DNA from 4 places in the Acetobacter vaccinii genome. Region 3 is predicted to be linked to each of the others. Evidence: riboswitches for the same ligand, from Rfam matches in the RefSeq annotation. Region 3 holds a riboswitch; each other region holds the start of a gene.

Region 1 (4,765 bases), 1.1 Mb from region 3:
GCGGCCTGGGCAAAGCCCATATTGGCAATATCGTGGTCCCGTAGATTAACTTCTGAGGCCGAGCCCGCTCCTTCGACCAGAACAATATCGGCACCCTGCGCTAGGGATTGGAATGAATCAAGAACATGCGGCATTAAGTCCCGTTTGATGTGCTGATAATCCCTGGCTTTAAAGGTTCCCCTCAAATGACCACGCACCACAAGCTGTGCGCCAATATCACTTTGTGGCTTCAACAAAATCGGGTTCATGTCCACGGTTGGGGCAATGCCACAGGCTTGGGCCTGTAGCGCCTGAGCCCGCCCGATTTCCCCTCCGTCAGCGGTAACAGCAGCGTTGTTGGACATATTCTGGGGTTTGAAGGGGTGCACACGTAGGCCCCGGCGGGTCAGGACCCTCGCCAGTCCCGCGACCAGTACGGATTTACCAACACTCGAACCCGTCCCTTGGAACATGAGGGCACGCGGCGAAGGCATTAGAACTCAATCCCTTCCTGTGCTTTGACCCCGTTTTTAAAATGGTGTGTTACCAGCGTCATTTCTGTGACCAGGTCAGCCGCAGTAATGAGGTCAGCCGGAGCGTTACGGCCTGTTATAACGACATGTTGCCTCTGTGGCCGCCCTTCCAGATCAGCCAGCACAGTGGACAGGGGCAGATAGTCATAGCGCAGGGCTATGTTCAATTCATCCAGTACCACCAAGTCTACATCTGTCCGGCGCAGGGCCTCACGGGCGATGTCCCACGCATGGGCACAGGCGGCAATATCCCGTGCTTTGTCCTGTGTTTCCCATGTAAACCCCTCCCCGGCAGTATGCCATTCCAGAAGGTCATCAAACCGTGTCAGGGCCGTGCGCTCCCCTGTAGACCAGGCACCTTTGATAAACTGCACAACTACGACGCGCCGGTTGCGCCCCAGCATGCGCAATGCCAGCCCGAATGCAGCGGTTGATTTGCCTTTGCCAGCCCCTGTGTGCACCATCAGGAGGCCTTTTTCGATTGTTTTCGAGGCGACTTCCTGGTCCTGTACAGCCTTGCGGCGCTGCATTTTTTCTTTGTGCCTGTCGGCATCGTGGCTGTCAGATGTCATTAGAATGTTCCTGTTGCGCCATGACATGAAAATAGGACCCGGACACCCGGCCCCTCTGCCCTCCGGCTGGACCAAGGCTGTTGCCGGCCCCATCAAACAGATCCACCAGAGGGGCATCCTGCCCAGGTTCTATGACTTGTGCGTAATGGAATTCATGCCCACGCAGGCGGGTACCTACTTCCCCCAGAATACAGGGGCTACGGACTATGGTCTCTCTATAACCCAGAGTCATTTTACGCTTGGCAAAGCTTGTTACGTGGTTGAGAAGGCCTGCCATGGCATGGATTTTTCCTTGGGAATCCTCCAGCGCGCGCCCAAGAACCATAAAGCCCCCACATTCTCCATGGACCGGGCTGTGATGCGCGAACTGTGACAACTGATCCTGAAAGGTCGATGCTGCTGATAGAGTGCCCGCATATAGCTCCGGGTATCCTCCGGGTAACCAACAGGCATCGCAGGATTGGTCTGGTCCTTCATCTGCTAAGGGAGAGAAAGGAACCAGCTCAGCACCGGCATCCCGCCAGCCCTGCCCAAGATGGCCGTAGAAGAAAGAAAAAGCCGCATCATCCGCAACCGCAATTCTTTGTCCTGGTGGCGGCAAAGCAAAATGCTGTTGCTGAGTATGGGGGGGTAGAGGTGCCGCAGTTGCGTATAGATCGTCCAGATTGAGGGCGGCTTGAGTACGGGTGGCGAGGTGACCCAGTAAGGCAGCAAGGTCATGGTGTTCGCGTGCTTGAACAAGCCCTAGGTGCCGCTCTGGCAGGACAAGTGTTGGGTCGCGCATAAACGCGCCCAGCACTTTAAGGCCGGCTGAAGTGACCGCACTTTCGGCCATAGCCAAGTGACGGGCAGAGGCAACCTGGTTGAGAATAACCCCAGCAACCTTCAGGCCGGGGCGGAACGTGGCAAAACCATGGGCGACCGCACCGGCTGACTGGCCCTGCCCGGAAACGTCGAGCACAAGCACAACCGGAATACCAAACTGTTCAGCAATATCAGCAGGTGCGCCACGGGCTTTGTCTGGTGCCATCAAACCGTCAAACAGCCCCATTGCGGATTCAATAATAACAAAGTCTGTTTCGTGCGCGCTGTGATCCAGCAGAGAGTTCAGCAACGGCTGCGGCATAGCCCAGCTATCGAGATTGAAGCTACTGCGGCCTGTGGCGGCTTCATGGAACGCCGGGTCGATGTAGTCGGGGCCAGTTTTTGCGCCTCTGACCCGCACTCTCATAGCTTTAAAGGCGGCGAGGAGGCCGAGGGTAACTGTTGTTTTGCCTCCGCCAGAACGTGGGGCGGCAATCATGATGGCGCGTGCTGTCATGGAAAGGAGTTTCCTGCTCTACTGAACAGTCGCGCTTTGGAAGATAAACGCTGTTGGCAGCCGATGAACCAAGCGAGTGCGGAAAAAACGTGAGTTTTTACCTGCCTGCTCACACCTGAAATGTTCGGCATGTTTTTGCGCCTTATGCAAAAACAGGGTGCGAGAGGGAGAGGCCTCCGACGGAGGGGCACACGGTTTGTGGCCTCATGGCCTACGGCACCCCGCCATAGCCCATGACACTCAGATAGGTCGGATGGCAGGTTTCCTGACTTGCGGCTGGGACAGTAACGTCCCAAGGGGTCTTTCACCTTCCCGGGGGGAGCCCAGTGGTGGCTTTGCCAGCTACAGGGCAAAGCATAAAAGACCTTTTTTAACCGCTTACAGTTGCGGGGGCAGTGCCGGACTAAGCATGCTTGCTATACCGGCTTCCCTTTTAAATCCCGTGAGGGACACCATCGTATTGTGTGTAACTAGAGGCTTGGAAACTGTCAAAGCCTGACAGATGTCAGGGTGTCTGGTTAAGGGCTGCGTCGATCTCCAATGCACGGCGTGCCATCTCAAGTGCGCCTTCCCGGCTGGCGGCCCCACAGATAAACCGGGCCGGATGTGCGAATTTGGCATCAGCCACGCCGGATACCTGTGCCAGGGCCTGGCCTTCCAGCCCTGCCCAGGCATCAGGCAAAGACACACGTTGGCCAAAATCTCCCCGCACGGGGGGAATAGCTTTGACATTCCACTGGGCTGACCCTGCGGGGGAGACGACGTAAACAACAGGCAGGTTATGCTCAAAAATAACCTTCTCGGTCGGCATGCCGGTATCCATTAGCAGGATACGCTTGTCCTCTGCCTGCTTGTGAGCAGAAAGGACGCGGTCTGTTGCCTTCAGGCTGGCGCGTGTTCTGTCGATACTGTTGCGCAGATGGCTAGCAACGGCCTGAGCAGCATTGGCAAAGCCCTCCGTTTCCTTCTGCTGGGCCATGTCGGCTCCATACAGTTCAGCAGTGTCCCAGGGGGGGCTGCAGGCTGACACAATATCTGCCAGGGAAAGGCGGCCCATTTTCACCACGCCGTTGTCGTCCTGATCAACAGGGATAATCAGGGATTTATCAACGGCCTGCCAGATGGCGGCCAATGTGGCCTCATCTAGGTCGTTCGGCAGAATGTTTCTGATGGCGGCCAGCCCGTAATCTTTCCACAAAAGGCCTGCCGCACTGAATGGAATACCATCATCCCGGAGGGGTTTATCCCGCATGTGGTGGTCATAGCGGCCTTTTGGCGGTGCGTGGATACCGCCAACATCAAACACAATGTCAGCCTCCTGTATCTGCGCAGGAACGCGTGAACGGCTGAATATCAGACGATCCTGCGGGGCAGTGCCAAGCACCCGGCCTCGCAGGTCTCCTGCCGGGGCAAGGGCGTAATGGAGGATGACGTAACCCAGAGTTTCATCGACGTGGAAATTACCCGAATGGGTCAGCGCCTTGACAGGCTGGTTTCCGTTATCAAGACCAATGGGTGTATATTCTGACATGTAAAAGCCCTAACTGCCATCGCGAGGAGGATGCGATGTCCCCCTCATGCCGCACCAACGGGCTCCGTTCAACTGGTGTTTCCAAAAGAAATGGCAGGTTCAGCCGTCAAGGGGGATGTAGCCCGGCAAAGCCTCCACTCTGCGGAGCCATGCCTGGAGCGCAGGATACTCATCCAGACTGATCTCGCCTTCAGGTGCTAGGGCAAGGTATGGGTAAGCGGCACATTCGGCCAGAGTTGGCCCTTCATCTCCAGCCAGCCATTTATGGGTTGTCAGGTGGTGTTCAATAACACCCAGTGTGCGCTGGCTGGCAACGACAGCGGCTGCATGGGAGAGAGGGTAGCCAAATTTCTGAACCAGTCGCGCATCGGCAGGTCCATGCTGAATCTCATTAACGCTGACTGACAGCCACTCTACAACCTTGGCACGTCGCACAGGGTCTTGTGGCCACCAGGCGTTTTGCCCATGCAATTCGGCCAGATAGACCAAAATGGCCTGAGAGTCCCAGATAACAGTGGAGCCGCTTTTGAGCACGGGTACCTGCTGCCAGGGGTTGAGGGCGGTAAACCATGCTTCCTTGTGTTCGGCCCCGGCGAGGTCAACGTCTATAACGTTGAGAGGGACATTGATCAAAGCTGCAAACAGCCTGACTTTGTAACAGTTGCCAGAAAGAGGGCTGCTATAAAGAATGGGTGAAGCCATGGTTGATTGTCCCTCCTACGGGCCTTGCCGATCAAGGATGCTAGCCAGCCATATTCCAAGGGGCAAGGCAATCAAACACTTGATTAAGGAGTGGCACGCTCGAACAGGTAGACAGTCTGGCCAAGGC
Region 2 (4,765 bases), 1.0 Mb from region 3:
AGTTTGGTGCCCCCATTATTCTCAGCGGCTTCAATTACCGTCGCGGGCAGGTCAACGGGTATGAATTCAGCACGTCATACACGCATGGTCCCCTGTCCCTTTACGGCAACTTTGCCTGGTCGCGGGCTATCGGCAAGGATATTACCAGTGCCCAGTTCAACTTTTCGGACGAAGACCTGGCCTATATCCACAACCGCTGGATCCCGCTGGATCACGACCAGCGCTGGACTGCTTCTGCCGGGGTTACCTACAGCGCGTTTGATAAAACCCGCTTTCCGCTGCGGCTGTCGGCCACCATGCTGTATGGCAGCGGCCTGAGGGCTGATGGGGCAACCCCCAACGGGGCCAGCCTGTCACCTTATGCTACGGTCAATTTCTCGGCTGTGCAGACCATCCACAATACATTTGGCGGTCTGTGGCATGGTGATACGCAACTGCGGCTGGATGTGATCAACCTTGCTGACCACACCTATCTGCTGCGTGATGGGTCTGGCATCGGGGTGGGTGCTCCCCAGTATGGCCTGCGCCGTACAATCCTGTGTGGGATTGCACAGGGGTTCTAAAGTAAAGGCCGGGCGGTTGTGCCGCCCGGCCTTTTTAACGTTAGCCCTGAGGGGCTTCGACCAGCGCCGCTTTGAGGCGGGCTTCCCCTTCGGGGGAGAGTGAGGTCTGCACAATACGGGCATGGCCCTTGAACTGTGCCAGATCGGCCAGCACCTTGTCCGGCTGGGACTTGCGCACCAGTACGAACAGTGCCGAGGTGTTGGGCGGAATGGTGTCGCTGAGCGAGCGGATAAAGTCGTCGTTGATCCCGTAGTCGGAGAAAGACCCCGCCAGCGCCCCGGCTCCGGCCCCGACTGCACTGCCGATGACAAAGCCCGCCAGCGGGTTCAGGCACAGCAGGCCCACAAGCGTGCCCCAGAACCCGCCTGACAGCAGCCCCCAGGAGGCACCAGCCCGTTCCAGATTCACGCTCTGGTGCAGCCGTGCCTTGCCTGTGCCGTCACGCGTGACCACAACGGCGTCTTCCAGATCGAGCAGATATTCGGTTTCCAGCTTGCGGCATTCGGCAAGGACCTTTGCCGCGTCATCCACATGGTCAAAGCCCAGAACGATCAGATCAGACATGCTGTCTCCTCCAGTACGCTGCCGTGGCCACTCTGGCCGGGCATGGCATCCTGTTTGCGTTACGATATGGGCAGGATCATCCCCAAGTCCAGATGGGGGGTGCCATTGCAGCCCTTTGCAGGTGGCATGGGCGGGGCACGGACCAGTGTTGCCTGCCATCCGCAGTGGGAGCGTGATGTCAATTGTGCAACATGTTGCTTATTGACACAGGGGGGGGAGCCTATAAAGCACGAGGCATGATGGTTTCCCCCGCAGGGGATGAAAAGGGAACCGGGTGCCAGATGGCTTGCCATCTCATTCCCGGGCTGTCCCCGCAACTGTAGGCGGTGTTCCTGCGCGATCTGGCTGTTATGGCCAGCCCACTGGAAGGCACATTCCGGGAAGGGTTGCAGGGTTTTCCAACCGCAAGCCAGGAGACCTGCCATCATGCGGAGTTGCAGACGGGATAACGCTGGTCGGGGTGTGTCGGCGGGCTGGACTGGTGGTCACACCATACATGCGGGTGTCCTGCGTATGTATGGTTCAGTCAGCCGTAGTCTCGTGGCAACGCTCTAGCGTACGACTGCCATTGCCATGACCCTTCGATATTTCCTGCTTGCTGCGTCCGGTCTTGTGTTTGCCGGGCATGCCGCCCACGCTGCCACGTCCACGTCCACGTCCACGTCCACGTCCACGTCCACGTCCACGTCCACGTCCACGTCCACGGCTCAGGGGCAGGGTGTTGCGGCGGCACAGGGGGCAGCCCTGCACACGGTCGTCTCCCTCCATACCGATGTCTTTCCCGAGAACGTGACAGTCAGTGCTGCGCGCAGGCCCACGCTTGCGACCGAAATCGGGACGGCCACAAGCATTATCACCGAGCAGCAGATCCTGACCCAGCAACGCCGTACGTTGAGTGACGTTCTGGCCCGTCAGCCGGGTCTTACGGTGGTCAGCACCGGGGGTTTTGGGGGCACGACCTCCATTTTCATGCGGGGTAATAATGCCAACGAGGTCAAGGTCCGGCTGGACGGCATGGATATTAACGACGGCAGCACAACAGGCGGCCAGTTTGACCCCGCACAGTTTGTGACTGACGGCATGGGCCGTGTGGAAATTCTGCGCGGACCGCAAAGCGGGCTGTATGGGGCCGATGCCATGGCCGGGGTAATCGATATGACCACGGCACAGGGGCAGGGCCGCTTTACACCCTTTGTGCGGATTGAAGGCGGCGCTTACGGCACCTTTAACCAGACCCTGGGTGCGCGGGGCAGCAGTGGCCGCTTTCATTACAATGTGACGCTATCGCATTACCGGCAGGACGGTTTCCACGCTATTCCCGGCTATATCGACAAGTATTTCGGGGCTACGAGCGAGCAGCGGCATCGGGGCAACCGTAACGACAACCGCACCGCCAATATCCGCCTTGGTTACGATGTGACCAACACGCTGGACCTGGGGCTGACAGCCCGCCTGATCCAGGGCAACTATCACAGCTATAGCGCCTATAACCTGATGGACGAAGCCTATGGTCTCGTCGGGAGCGAGCGCGAGCATACGACCCAGAATGAGGCCATTGTTCGCGGCACGGCGCATCTGTCATCCTTTGCGGGCAAGTTCGATCAGATTATCGGTCTGGGCTACATGACCACGCGGCGGAGCTGGACGGAAACTGGCACGACGCTTGATGGCAGTTCCCTACTGTATGACCCCACCTATTACCGCTCCAGCCGCATCAAGGTGGACTGGCATGGCACCGTCAAGCTGCGTGAATATGGCACACTCCTTGTTGGTGCCGAGCATTTTCATGACTGGTTCAGCTCCAATCAGGGCAACACCTCTGGCACGGCAACGCCTTTTTACACGACAGCAGGCATGGATACCACGGCGGGGTATGGGCAGTACCAGGGTAACTGGAACCATATTCTCTATGGTGCTGCCAATATCCGCTATGACACCAATTCCCGCTACGGCAATTATGTGACATGGCGCGTGGCCCCGGCCATTCATATCCCCGGCACAGGCACGGTTATCAAGGCCAGCGGCGGCTCTGGTTTTCATGGGCCTTCGCTCTACCAGTTGTTCGGCAATCAGATCGGTCCCAGCTATGCCATCATGGGCAATCAGAAACTGCGGGCCGAACGCCTGATCGGTTATGATGTCGGGGTAGAGCAGGCTTTGCTGAAAGACCGCCTGCACTTTGGTGCCACATGGTATGAAAGCCATGTGCGCAACCTTATCCAGTCCACCAGCAATTATTCGTTTTCGTCCAATGGGCAGTATTACACGACGTATTCTTACGGCAATGTGGCCCAGGCCCGCATGTATGGGGTGGAAGCGTTTGTAAACTGGAAAGCACTGAACACGCTGGACCTGACCCTCAACTATACCTGGACCCATGCGCGGGACGCCACGACAGGCCAGATGCTGCAACGCCGCCCGCAGCATAAGCTGGACTTTGGTGCCAAATGGACGCCGGTGCAGGACCTCACGTTCTCAGGCAATATCCTGTATATCAGCGGCTGGCGGGATACTCCGGTCATTGCCGGGTCTGGTGGGTATTGCAGCACCTGCGCCAAGGGGCAGGGCTATGTCACCATTGATATTGCAGCCAATTACCGCATTAACCGGTATCTGAGCGTTTTTGCACGGGCGGATAACCTGCTTGACCGGCAGTATGAAAACCCGGTGGGCTACCTTCAGCCAGGCCGTGCGGGCTATGGCGGCTTTACGTTGAGCTACTAATGGCCTGCGCCCTGCTTTTTCAGGGGCTGCGTCGTCGGGGCAGGTGGCCTGTGACCCGTTGTGGGCAGGCGGCTGTGCGGGTTGGTTGTGGAGCACTGATGCTTGCCGCGTGGTGCTGGGGGCTGTCGGCTGGCGCATGGGCGGCGGGGCGCGTGGCATCGCTTAACCTGTGTGCCGACCAGCTCGTCCTGCAACTGGCGGACAGGGCCGATATTATCGGCCTGACCCCCCTTGCGCGGGATTGCACGGAATCCGTTCTGTGCGATCAGGCAAAGCAGGTGCCGGTTTTGCCTGCCAAGGCGGAAACCGTGCTGGCGGCCCATCCATCGGTGCTGCTGGCCAGCCCTTATAGCGCCCGTCTGGCCGTGCGGGCTGCGCGGGAGGCAGGGGCCAAGGTGGTCATGCTGCCCCCGGCGTCCTCTCTGTCGGATGTGCCTGTGCAGATCATGCGTGTGGCGCAGGCTGTGGGGCAGGTTGAACGGGGCCACCAGCTTGTGGCGGCGTTTGAGGCCCGGCTGGCGGCGTTGAGTATTCCTCTCTCTCCCACAGCCCCTGTTGCTGCGGTGTATGAGGCCAATGGGCTTGTCGTGCATGCGGGCAGCTTGCCCAATGATATTCTGACCCACGCGGGCCTACGTAATTTTGCAACTGTCACAGGCATGGGGCAGGCGGGGGGACGGGTGCCGTTGGAAGTTCTGCTGGTGCGCAGGCCTGACCTGCTGGTGCGCGACAAAAGCGGGCCGGGCCAGTCGGTCGCGCAGGCCATGCTGGATAATCCGGTGCTGCTGGCAGCATTTCCACCTCCCCATGTAGCCGATGTTCCCGCCAGATTATGGCTGTGTGGCCTGCCCCAGACGCTGGATGCCCTGGCGTTGCTGCGGGCTGCGCGTGACAGGCTCGTGGCCCCGAAGGA
Region 3 (4,765 bases):
GCGTGCCAATGGGCAGGGTCCAGCGTTGGCTCTGGGGGTCAACCGGGGTGCCCATGGCCTCTGTCAGGGCCAGCATGTAAATGTCGCAGGCCTGGCGGAAATGGGGGTTATAGGGGCTTGGCCGGTCTTGCGGTGGGGCGTCGGGTGTCAGGTAGGCGTAAGCATACAGGGCGGCCACCATAAAGCGGGCACGGTCACGTTGCCTGCGGCCCAGATCGTAGCTGAGTTCGGCCAGGGCAAAGAGCTGGTCGGGCAGGTTGGGGGTGCTAAACCCGGCCTGTGTACTGCTGCGCAGGCTGGCCAGCGCCAAGGCTGGGTCTTTACGCCAGAGTTTTTGCAGGTTCTGGCGTTCAAGCACAATGCGGGTGGTGGTGCTCAGGTGGTGCCCGTCCAGCGCGCTCTGGCTGCGTTCGCGGTAGGCGTCCTCAAGACCAAGGCGCTGGATGGTGACCGGGGGGGTGCAGCCTGCCAGTAAGATACAGGTCAACAGGCTGGCCAGCGCTCCGCCGCGCCGCACGGCAGCACCATAGGGGGGGGATGTGGTGGGGCGTGGGGGCAGGGGCGTATGGGGCATGGGGGTCAGACCGTCACTGGGCTTACGCGGTGGTTGATGACCTGGCCAATAATCAGCAGCGCCGGGCTTGATGCCTTTTGCTGTACAGCCAGATCAGGCAGTGTTTCCAGCGTGCCGGTGATCACCCGCTGGTCGGGGGTTGTGCCGCGTTCCACCAAAGCGGCGGGCCAGTCGGGTGGCAGACCGTGGGCGGTCAGCCTGGCGCAGATATGGGGCAGGGTGGACAGCCCCATGTAAATGACAACGGTCTGATTGTGCCGGGCTACGGCGTCCCAGTCCAGTGTGATGCTGCCATCGGCTTTGGCATGGCCGGTCATGAACAGGCAGGATTGTGCACAGTCGCGGTGTGTGAGCGGAATCCCCGCGTAGGAGGCACAGCCATTGGCAGCGGAAATGCCCGGCACAATGCGGAATGGCACGCCAGAGGCGGCCAGTGTTTCCATTTCCTCCCCGCCGCGCCCAAAAATAAAGGGGTCCCCCCCTTTCAGGCGGAGCACGCGTTGGCCCGCCTGAGCACGGCGCACCAGCTCGGCGTTAATGCCTTCCTGCGGCAGGGTGTGTTTGTTGCGGCTTTTGCCCACAAATATCCGCTCTGCATCACGGCGGACATAATCCAGAATGCCGGGGGCTACCAGATTGTCATACAGCACGGCATCAGCGTCCTGCATCAGGCGCAGGGCGGCAAGGGTCAGCAGGTCCGGGTCACCCGGTCCGGCCCCGACAAGCCAGACCTCGCCCCGCTGGGTGTGGTTGGCCAGCAGGCTGTCCAGCTCCTGCCGGGCCTGCTGGGTCTGCCCTTGGCGGGCCAGATGCCCGCCCATACCGTCCAGGAACCGTTCCCAGAGCTGGCGGCGCTCGGCAGGGTCGGGCAGTTTCTCACGCAGCCAGTGGCGCTGGGCCTGCATGAAGGCGGCCAGACGGCCAAGCCCCGCGGGCATGATTTCCTCTATACGTGCGCGCAGGCGGCGGGCCAGAACGGGGGCAGCCCCCCCGGTGGACACCGCAATCTGCACCGCCCCCCGGCTGACAATGGCGGGGGTGATGAAGCTGGAAATTTCAGGGTCATCCACCGCGCAGACAGGAATACCATGGTCCTGGCACAGCGTGGCCAGTGCGCTGTTCAGCCCCCGGTCGTCTGTTGCCAGATAGGCCAGACGGTAACGGGGGGCCAGCAGGGTTGCGGCATCTTCTGGCCGGGCATGGGTGGCTTTGTGCGTTATGGCACCTTCGTCCGCCAGTTGGCGCAGTTCTGCGCAGAGTGTGGCGGAGACAACATGCACCTGTGCCCCGGCCCCCAGCAGAAGCCGCACCTTGTTGGCCGCAACCTGCCCCCCGCCCACGACCAGGGCTGGCGCATCGGCCATGCGGAGCATAACAGGAAACCAGGCTGACGGATCGGATGATGGCTGCATGCCGCATGAGCAAGCAGGCTTTGCCCTCGGATGCAAGAGAGAATACGCGCTTTTCCCCGGTGGTGTGTCATGGATGCGGGCGTGCAACGCATGGTTTTTGCTCGCACTGGCGGGTGTGGGGCGGTAGTGTCGGGCCTGACGGTCGATGGTGCCGCGCAAGCGGCTGAAAAGGGAACACCGTAAGCCCAGCGCCACAGGGCAAGTCGGTGGCTGTGCCCGCAACTGTAGGCAGCCGTCTGGCTCCGGCACCCGTGTTTCGGGTAGTCACTGGCCCTGTGGGGCCGGGAAGGCAGGAGGCAGGGGAGAGGCTGCAAGTCAGGAGACCTGCCATCGTCTTTTTCAGCCATGTCACCCGCCGGGACCAGCGGGGGGCAGAGTAGCCTGCATGATTTTCAGCCCCTTGCCCCCTCAGGGGCGCTCCTACCCTGCCACTGGGGGCGGGGCGGCGGAGATGCACCCATTGGTGCGGCATCTGCTGTCCCTTGCGCCAGACCGGGCTACCGCCCTGCGCGTGCATGACGGCCCCCCTTTGCAGGAGGAAGCCAGCCTGCAACAGGCGGGGGCGCAGATACTGCACAGCCTTGTCGGGGCAGTGCCTGCCGAATTTGCCGCACGTGGCACCCGGCTTGAAACGGTGTTTCGCCCTTTGCTGGACGAGGCTCTGGCTCTTGCCCTGCGTGTTCGCTTTCCGGGGGCTGCGGCATCTCCGGCAGGGCAGGCTATTGTGCAGGCCTACGTGGCTGCTCAGCAGGTTGTTGGGGCGCAGCGGGCAGCCATGGCGTTATATTGCGCACGCTAAGCTTGTAATCCTGGTGCGGCTTGGAGGCAGGTCAGCGATCGCCCAAGCCTGCCTTCTGCCGCCAGTGGCGGGGTGAAAGCCCGCTCCATTTCCTGAAAGCCCGGCTGAAGGCGCTGGTTTCGGAATATCCCAGCTGGGTCGTAATGGTGCTTATGTCGTGCTCTGGCAGGCGCAGCAGACGTTGGGCTTCGGCATAGCGCACGCTTTCCAGCAGGCTGGAATAGGACAGGCCCTGCTCGGCCAGCCTGCGTTGCAGGGTCCAGGTGGGCATGTCCAACTGGGCCGCCAGTGTGGCGATGGTATTTGCACCTGTGGGCAGGTCACGCAGGATGAGGGCATGTGCCTGTTCGCGCAGCGTCTGGGGCTGCGCTACGGCAGGGGTATGCCCGCGGGCAAGCGCAATCAGGGAAGCCCGCATGATATCCAGCATGACAGGGTTGGCGTCGGGCATGGGGCGGTGCAAGTCCGCAGTGCGGAAGACCAGAGCATTCACACTCTGCCCGAAGTGGACATCAGCCTGAAACGCATCCCGGTGGGCGTTTGCCTGTTCGGGCTGGGGGTGGGTAAAGCAGACGGCTTGGGGTGTCCAGTCTGGCCCCAGCGCATGGCGCAGCAGGTTGGTGAACATGCCCAGCGTCAGTTCCGCATCATGGCGGCGTTCTGTAATGGCCGGGTCCAGAATGGCGTATTCCAGCCGTATCAGGGGGCCTGCGCGCACCAGGCGGGTGTGGGTCAGGGCCTGATGGTAGCCAAAGTGTGTAGCCAGGTTGCTGACAGCCTCCTCCACCGTGGCGGAGAGCAGGGCCACAAAGCCGATCAGCCCCAGCATCTGGGGTTGGAACTGCTGGCCAAACCACAGGCCCAGATTGCCGTCCCCTGTCTCCCGCGCGGCTTCGTGGAACAGGCGGCAGTATCCATCCAGGCTCAGCCGGTCGGTGGGCATGGCAAACTGGCGGGTGCACAGCCCGGCCCGGCCCGCAATGCGGTCAATGTCGCCGCCGCGCTCGGTCATGAAACGTTCAACGCCTGCCGCCGCGGCGGCCAGAACGCCGGGGGGTGATGCGCTGTCAGCCGGAGCCATGCGGTCCTTGTCCTGCGTGGTGTGGCAGCACATGGGGTGTGCCGCGTGTGACCAAGTGTCAAGAATTTGTGCGATGCGGTCAAGCCGTGGACGGGCGGACATGATACGTTGCATGATCGAACCAAGGGGCATGCCAGCCCATGCCCAAGGTGCTGCCAGTTGGGAGAAGGGACAGGTCGGATGGCGTATCAGCATGCCCTGGGGGGTGAAACCTATCGTTTCGACACCTTGCAGCAGCTTCTGGCGGTGGCCTCACCCGCCCGGTCGGGGGACCAGCTTGCGGGGCTTGCCGCCGGGTCAGACGCCCAGCGCGTGGCAGCCCGCCATGCGTTGGCCGACCTGCCGCTGGACACATTCCTCAAGACCGCGCTGGTGCCGTATGAGGCGGACGATGTGACCCGCCTGATTATCGACACGCATGACGCGGCGGCCTTTGCGCCTGTGTCCCATATGACAGTCGGCCAGTTCCGCGACTGGCTGCTGTCGCACGAGGCCGATAGTGCTGCCCTGGCGGCTGTAGCGCCGGGGCTGACGCCGGAAATGGTGGCTGCAACCAGCAAGATCATGCGCAATCAGGATCTGATGAGTGTGGCCCGCAAGGTACGGGTTATTACCCGTTTCCGTAACACCATCGGGCTGGAAGGGTGCCTGACCACGCGCCTGCAACCCAACCACCCGACAGATGACCTGAAAGGCATTGCGGCGTCCACGCTGGATGGCCTGCTGTGCGGCATGGGGGATGCGGTTATAGGCATTAACCCCGCGACAGACAGTGTCGCCAATGGTCTGGCGTTGCTGGACATGCTCGACCATGCCCGCCAGCTTTATGACATTCCGACCCAGACTTGCGTGCTGACCCATGTGACCAACACGATCGAGATCATGAACCGCGGTGGCGC
Region 4 (4,765 bases), 1.0 Mb from region 3:
CTTGAGCAATCATACTAGTTGAATTTGCAATTGCTCTTATTGAACCTTCTAATATTATGCCAGCTTGAGCGACAGCGGGGGTGATTTTTTGAACGGTGCTTTGAAGCTCTATGCCATAATGAGCAAACGTCTCTGGGTATGAATTGCTAATTTCGAATTGTGATGCCAAAATAAAACGCGTATTCCCTTTGCTGTCACATAAGCGAGACATATAAAGAAGATTAATAAAGGGAGTTCCATCAGATTTGAAATTTATAAGTGCCTTTCGGATGCTTAGATCACCTTTATTGTCAAGAAATTCACGAAGTTCTTTTCGGGCGATTGTATTGTCGGCATTTTTTTGTAAGAAGCGGCAATTCCGACCAATAATTTCGTTTTTTGTATAACCAGTAAGATTACAAAATGGGGTATTGATTGCGATTAGCGGCTTATCTTGCCCAGCATCAGCCAAAGATAGAGCTATTGATGAGTTATCAAATAGCTTTTGCAGAGTATCGGGGATAAGAGACACCGAATGATCACACATGATTGTTGGCCAAGTTATGTTTCAATAGAGAGAGCTTGAATTTTAATTAAATATAGTTAATTTTTTATGTCAATGTTTTTTGTAAAGTGGCAACATATCAGGCATGAGAGGCCTCTCAAGCTCCTGTGTTATGATTTCACTCCTCCTGACGATCAGGGTTTCATGAATGATTTCTTCCTAAGGTATTTCGAGGCTTGAGGCACAAAATTAGGTGATCGTTGATTGAACTTCTCCGCCTGTGTTCATCAGATAGATTGTGCTGCGTTTGACATCGGATCATATGACCTGCCGACGGTTTTTATCTGGATAGCTCTGAGTAGCTCAAAAATCAGAGGTTTGGAGAAATCTCTGGCTCGATCAGGCGGGCCAAGTGTTTCTCGATATTTGAGATACTAATGGACTTCAGACAGAAGCCCTAAATTGATATCAGGGGAAATGAAGTCATAGAGAGAGAAATAAAAGAGAGGGTTTAAAAAAACCCTCTCGATAGTTTTTTAACTTATTACATTCTATTTAATAAAAATATCAATAATGGATAACAGATCTAATGGATTTACCTTCATGCATAAGATCAAATGCGGTATTGATATCTTCGAGCGGCATGGTGTGTGTCACAAAAGGCTCGAGTTGTATATCTCCCTGCATCGCCTGTTCTACCATTGCGGGGAGTTGGCTGCGGCCTTTCACTCCTCCAAATGCAGAGCCTTTCCAGACACGTCCGGTCACGAGTTGAAATGGACGGGTTGAGATTTCCTGCCCTGCCCCAGCAACGCCGATAACAATAGACTGCCCCCATCCACGATGAGCACTTTCCAGCGCGGCACGCATGACATTGACGTTGCCAATACATTCAAAGGTATGATCAATGCCCCACCCAGTCATTTCCACCAAAACCTGTTGAATGGGTTTGTCATAATCTTTTGGGTTCAGAAAATCAGTTGCTCCAAAGACTTTCGCAAGCTCAAATTTTTCAGGATTAGTGTCGATCGCAAAAATGCGTCCTGCTTTTGCCTGGCGCGCGCCCTGAATAACGGCCAAACCAATTCCTCCAAGGCCGAATACTGCGACAGTATCGCCTGGTTGAACTTTTGCAGTATTGTGAACGGCTCCGATACCTGTCGTAACCCCGCATCCGAGCAGGCAAACATGGCCAGGGTTGGCTTGAGGATTTATTTTTGCCAGCGAGACTTCAGCTACGACCGTATATTCGCTGAACGTGGAGCATCCCATATAATGGAAGATAGGCTTGCCCTGGTATGAAAAGCGGCTCGTCCCATCTGGCATGACACCTTTGCCCTGCGTTGCACGAACGGAAACGCAAAGGTTGGTTTTTCCAGATTTGCAGAAAAGACACTCGCCACACTCTGCTGTGTAGAGTGGAATGACGCTGTCACCTGGCTTTACGCTCGTGACGCCCTCTCCCACCTCGACAACAATCCCGGCCCCTTCATGCCCAAGAATGGCAGGAAAAAGCCCTTCAGGATCTTCGCCTGACAAAGTGAAGGAGTCCGTATGGCACACACCCGTGTGTGTAATTTTGACAAGCACTTCCCCAGCGCGAGGAGGCGCAACATCGATTTCGACAATTTCGAGAGGTTTGTTTGCTTCAAAAGCAACGGCCGCACGTGATTTCATAGCTTGTTAGCCCTTTGTATAATCATGATTTTTTGTTGGATTTTGTTTCAACGAAAATAGGAGCGCATCAACGATATGATATCGTCGATATTTCTTTGCTCCGGTGCATCTGGATGAGGCGGCGAAGAAAACTCTTCGCGTAGATGACTTTCCAAGACACTCGACATCAGGCCGTTGACTGCCCCTCTTACCGCAGCAAGCTGCTGTAAAACAGGACCACACTCTACACCTTGCTCCAACGCACTTTCCAGAGCGTCCAGCTGCCCACGGATGCGTCGTACTCTGGCAAGAGCCCGTTTTTTTTCTGCTGGTGTGTGTGGCATTGGACTCGCCTCATTATACTGGTAGGGAGTATTTTATGCGTTCATTAATTTTAATCAAGCTCCCGGGTGCATTATATCGGATGTGTAACGGGCTAGTGTTCGTGAATGAGTGTTTTTCAGAGGGTTCCAAAACCCACTTTTTGTCTTATTTTACAATAATATCAAATAGATGTTCCTATATTTTTCTCCGAAATTTCAGGCTGCAATGTTTGCAAGTGACGGCGAAAACTTGACATGTGCAAAGCCTTGCCCCAACAGCAAGAGGTGTTGGTTCCGCTCTGTGAAGAGACTTTATGGAGAGGCTAAGAGGGAATGTGACAGGCCTGCTCGCAAGGCAGGCTCAGGCACAGCCGCCCCCGCGACCGTTACCGGAAAGATCACCTGGTGCCACTGACGTCATGTTGGGAAGGGCGGGTGATCATTGGGGAAACCCTGAATCCGGGAGCCGGGAGACCTGCCAGCAAACGGATGAAACGGGCAGCCGGGGTGTGCTGTAACCGGCTAAATACTCTGTGATTGCCTGATGGCGGCAGCAGGAGTTTGGCCGTACATACCCTGACTATGAACAGGGTTGAGCCATGAACGCGACGCTTTTTGTCTGTACAACCTGCCGTGCAGGTCAGCCCGTCGTGGATGGGCAGCCTGTGGCTGGTGCCCGCCTTTATACTGCATTGCTAGAAAGCCCACGGCCTCCAGGCCTTACCATTGCTCCTGTGGAGTGTTTGTCCGCGTGTAGCAATGGGTGTGTGGTAGCCCTGAGCGCTCCTGCGTGTTGGAGCTATGTGTACGGGCGGCTCAGTCAGGATGACGCCAACGATATTCTCGCAGGGGCTGCGGCCTATGCGGCTACGTCAGATGGGCTTGTGCCGTGGCGTGAGCGCCCTTTGATTTTCCGCAAGCAGAGCCTTGCTCGCCTTCCCCCGCAGGAGCGTTGAACATGATTGAAACAACTCTGTCCCGTCAGGCGGGAACCAGCCTTACAAAAATTCCCGTCACTGTTGTTACGGGCTTTCTCGGTGCAGGCAAGACGACCCTGATCCGCCATTTGATGAGCGCTCCACAAGGTCGCCGTCTGGCCGTGCTTGTTAATGAATTTGGTACATTGGGAGTGGATGGCGACATTCTTAAATCCTGTGCCGATGAAAATTGTCCGGCTGAAAACATTATCGAACTCGCCAACGGGTGTATCTGCTGTACGGTCGCGGATGATTTTATTCCGACAGTCGAGCGGTTGATGGCGCTGCCACAGCAACCTGACCATATTCTGATTGAAACGTCAGGTCTGGCTCTGCCCAAGCCTCTGCTCAAGGCATTTGACTGGCCGGGTATTCGCTCCCGCATTACCGTAGATGGTGTCATCACTCTAGCTGATGCAGAAGCCGTTGCCGCAGGGCGTTTTGCACCTGACATTGCGGCAGTAGATGCCCAGAGGCTGGCTGATGACAGCCTGGATCATGATACCCCTCTTGCTGAAGTTTTTGAGGACCAGCTTGCCTGTGCGGATATCGTGCTTCTGACCAAGGCTGATCTGGTGGATGCTGCATGTCTGGAGCGTGCGCGTGCAGTCATTGCAGAGCTTGCTCCCCGCCCCTTGCCTATCGTGGCTGTACGTGACGGGGCGATTGATCCGCAGATTGTTCTGGGGCTTGGAGCAGCGGTGGAAGACGACCTTGCTGCGCGGCCATCGCATCACGATGGTCATGATGATCATGAGCATGAAGACTTTGAAAGTGTTGTCATCGATCTGCCAGAAGTGACCGACCCGGATACATTGGTGCAGGCTGTACGTACTCTTGCGCGCGAGCAGCATATTCTGCGTGTAAAAGGCTATGTTGCTATTGCAGGAAAGCCTATGCGGATGCTGTTGCAAGCTGTGGGGGAGCGCGTGCGGACCCAGTATGATCGCCCTTGGGGGGAGTTGCCCCGCCAGACCCGTTTGGTTGTCATTGCTGAGCACGATCATGTGGATGAACGTGCCATCCGCTTCGTGTTGACAGGCCAGCCTGCCCCAAAGGAATAAGCTCTTATGCATGTGCTCTTCCGCGAAAGTCATGGTCTGGAAGAGACGGAAACCCCGATCGATCTAGGACAGAGCCCGGCCGATCTGGTTGTTCTGTCCTTTTCCGACAGTGATTTAGGGGCGTTTGCAGCAGCATGGCACGCCGCCGGGGGTGCATTGCCCAGCTTGCGGCTTGCTAACCTTGCAGCCTTACGCCACCCACTGTCGATCGACACTTATGTTGAAACAACCTTGGCCCAGGCAAAAGGCATTCTGATCCGG

The links. A riboswitch is a leader RNA that binds a small molecule or an ion and turns the genes downstream of it on or off. The one in region 3 is predicted to bind cobalamin.
Region 1: linked by a shared signal. The riboswitch ahead of FLP30_RS11470 (cobyrinate a,c-diamide synthase) and the one ahead of FLP30_RS06750 (hypothetical protein) in region 3 are both predicted to bind cobalamin.
Region 2: linked by a shared signal. The riboswitch ahead of FLP30_RS02260 (TonB-dependent receptor plug domain-containing protein) and the one ahead of FLP30_RS06750 (hypothetical protein) in region 3 are both predicted to bind cobalamin.
Region 4: linked by a shared signal. The riboswitch ahead of FLP30_RS11385 (DUF1636 family protein) and the one ahead of FLP30_RS06750 (hypothetical protein) in region 3 are both predicted to bind cobalamin.

What each region holds. Positions count from the first base shown of each region.
Region 1 is NZ_CP043506.1:2,561,539-2,566,303, reverse strand. Features, by position in the region: gene FLP30_RS11480 (cobyric acid synthase) at 1-473, opposite strand, end outside; gene cobO (cob(I)yrinic acid a,c-diamide adenosyltransferase) at 473-1,084, opposite strand; gene FLP30_RS11470 (cobyrinate a,c-diamide synthase) at 1,074-2,405, opposite strand; cobalamin riboswitch at 2,644-2,877, opposite strand; gene FLP30_RS11465 (MYG1 family protein) at 2,911-3,936, opposite strand; gene FLP30_RS11460 (glutathione S-transferase family protein) at 4,036-4,638, opposite strand; gene FLP30_RS11455 (ArnT family glycosyltransferase) at 4,722-4,765, opposite strand, start outside.
Region 2 is NZ_CP043506.1:506,312-511,076, reverse strand. Features, by position in the region: gene FLP30_RS02270 (TonB-dependent receptor) at 1-563, shown strand, start outside; gene FLP30_RS02265 (DUF1269 domain-containing protein) at 604-1,128, opposite strand; cobalamin riboswitch at 1,352-1,568, shown strand; gene FLP30_RS02260 (TonB-dependent receptor plug domain-containing protein) at 1,702-3,852, shown strand; gene FLP30_RS02255 (ABC transporter substrate-binding protein) at 3,951-4,765, shown strand, end outside.
Region 3 is NZ_CP043506.1:1,507,131-1,511,895, forward strand. Features, by position in the region: gene FLP30_RS06740 (esterase/lipase family protein) at 1-574, opposite strand, end outside; gene cysG (siroheme synthase CysG) at 580-1,986, opposite strand; cobalamin riboswitch at 2,116-2,332, shown strand; gene FLP30_RS06750 (hypothetical protein) at 2,372-2,785, shown strand; gene qhpR (AraC-like transcriptional regulator QhpR) at 2,817-3,866, opposite strand; gene FLP30_RS06760 (ethanolamine ammonia-lyase subunit EutB) at 4,047-4,765, shown strand, end outside.
Region 4 is NZ_CP043506.1:2,537,213-2,541,977, reverse strand. Features, by position in the region: gene FLP30_RS11400 (PAS domain-containing protein) at 1-511, opposite strand, end outside; gene FLP30_RS11395 (S-(hydroxymethyl)glutathione dehydrogenase/class III alcohol dehydrogenase) at 1,052-2,161, opposite strand; gene frmR (formaldehyde-responsive transcriptional repressor FrmR) at 2,209-2,484, opposite strand; cobalamin riboswitch at 2,736-2,960, shown strand; gene FLP30_RS11385 (DUF1636 family protein) at 3,063-3,419, shown strand; gene cobW (cobalamin biosynthesis protein CobW) at 3,422-4,504, shown strand; gene cobN (cobaltochelatase subunit CobN) at 4,511-4,765, shown strand, end outside.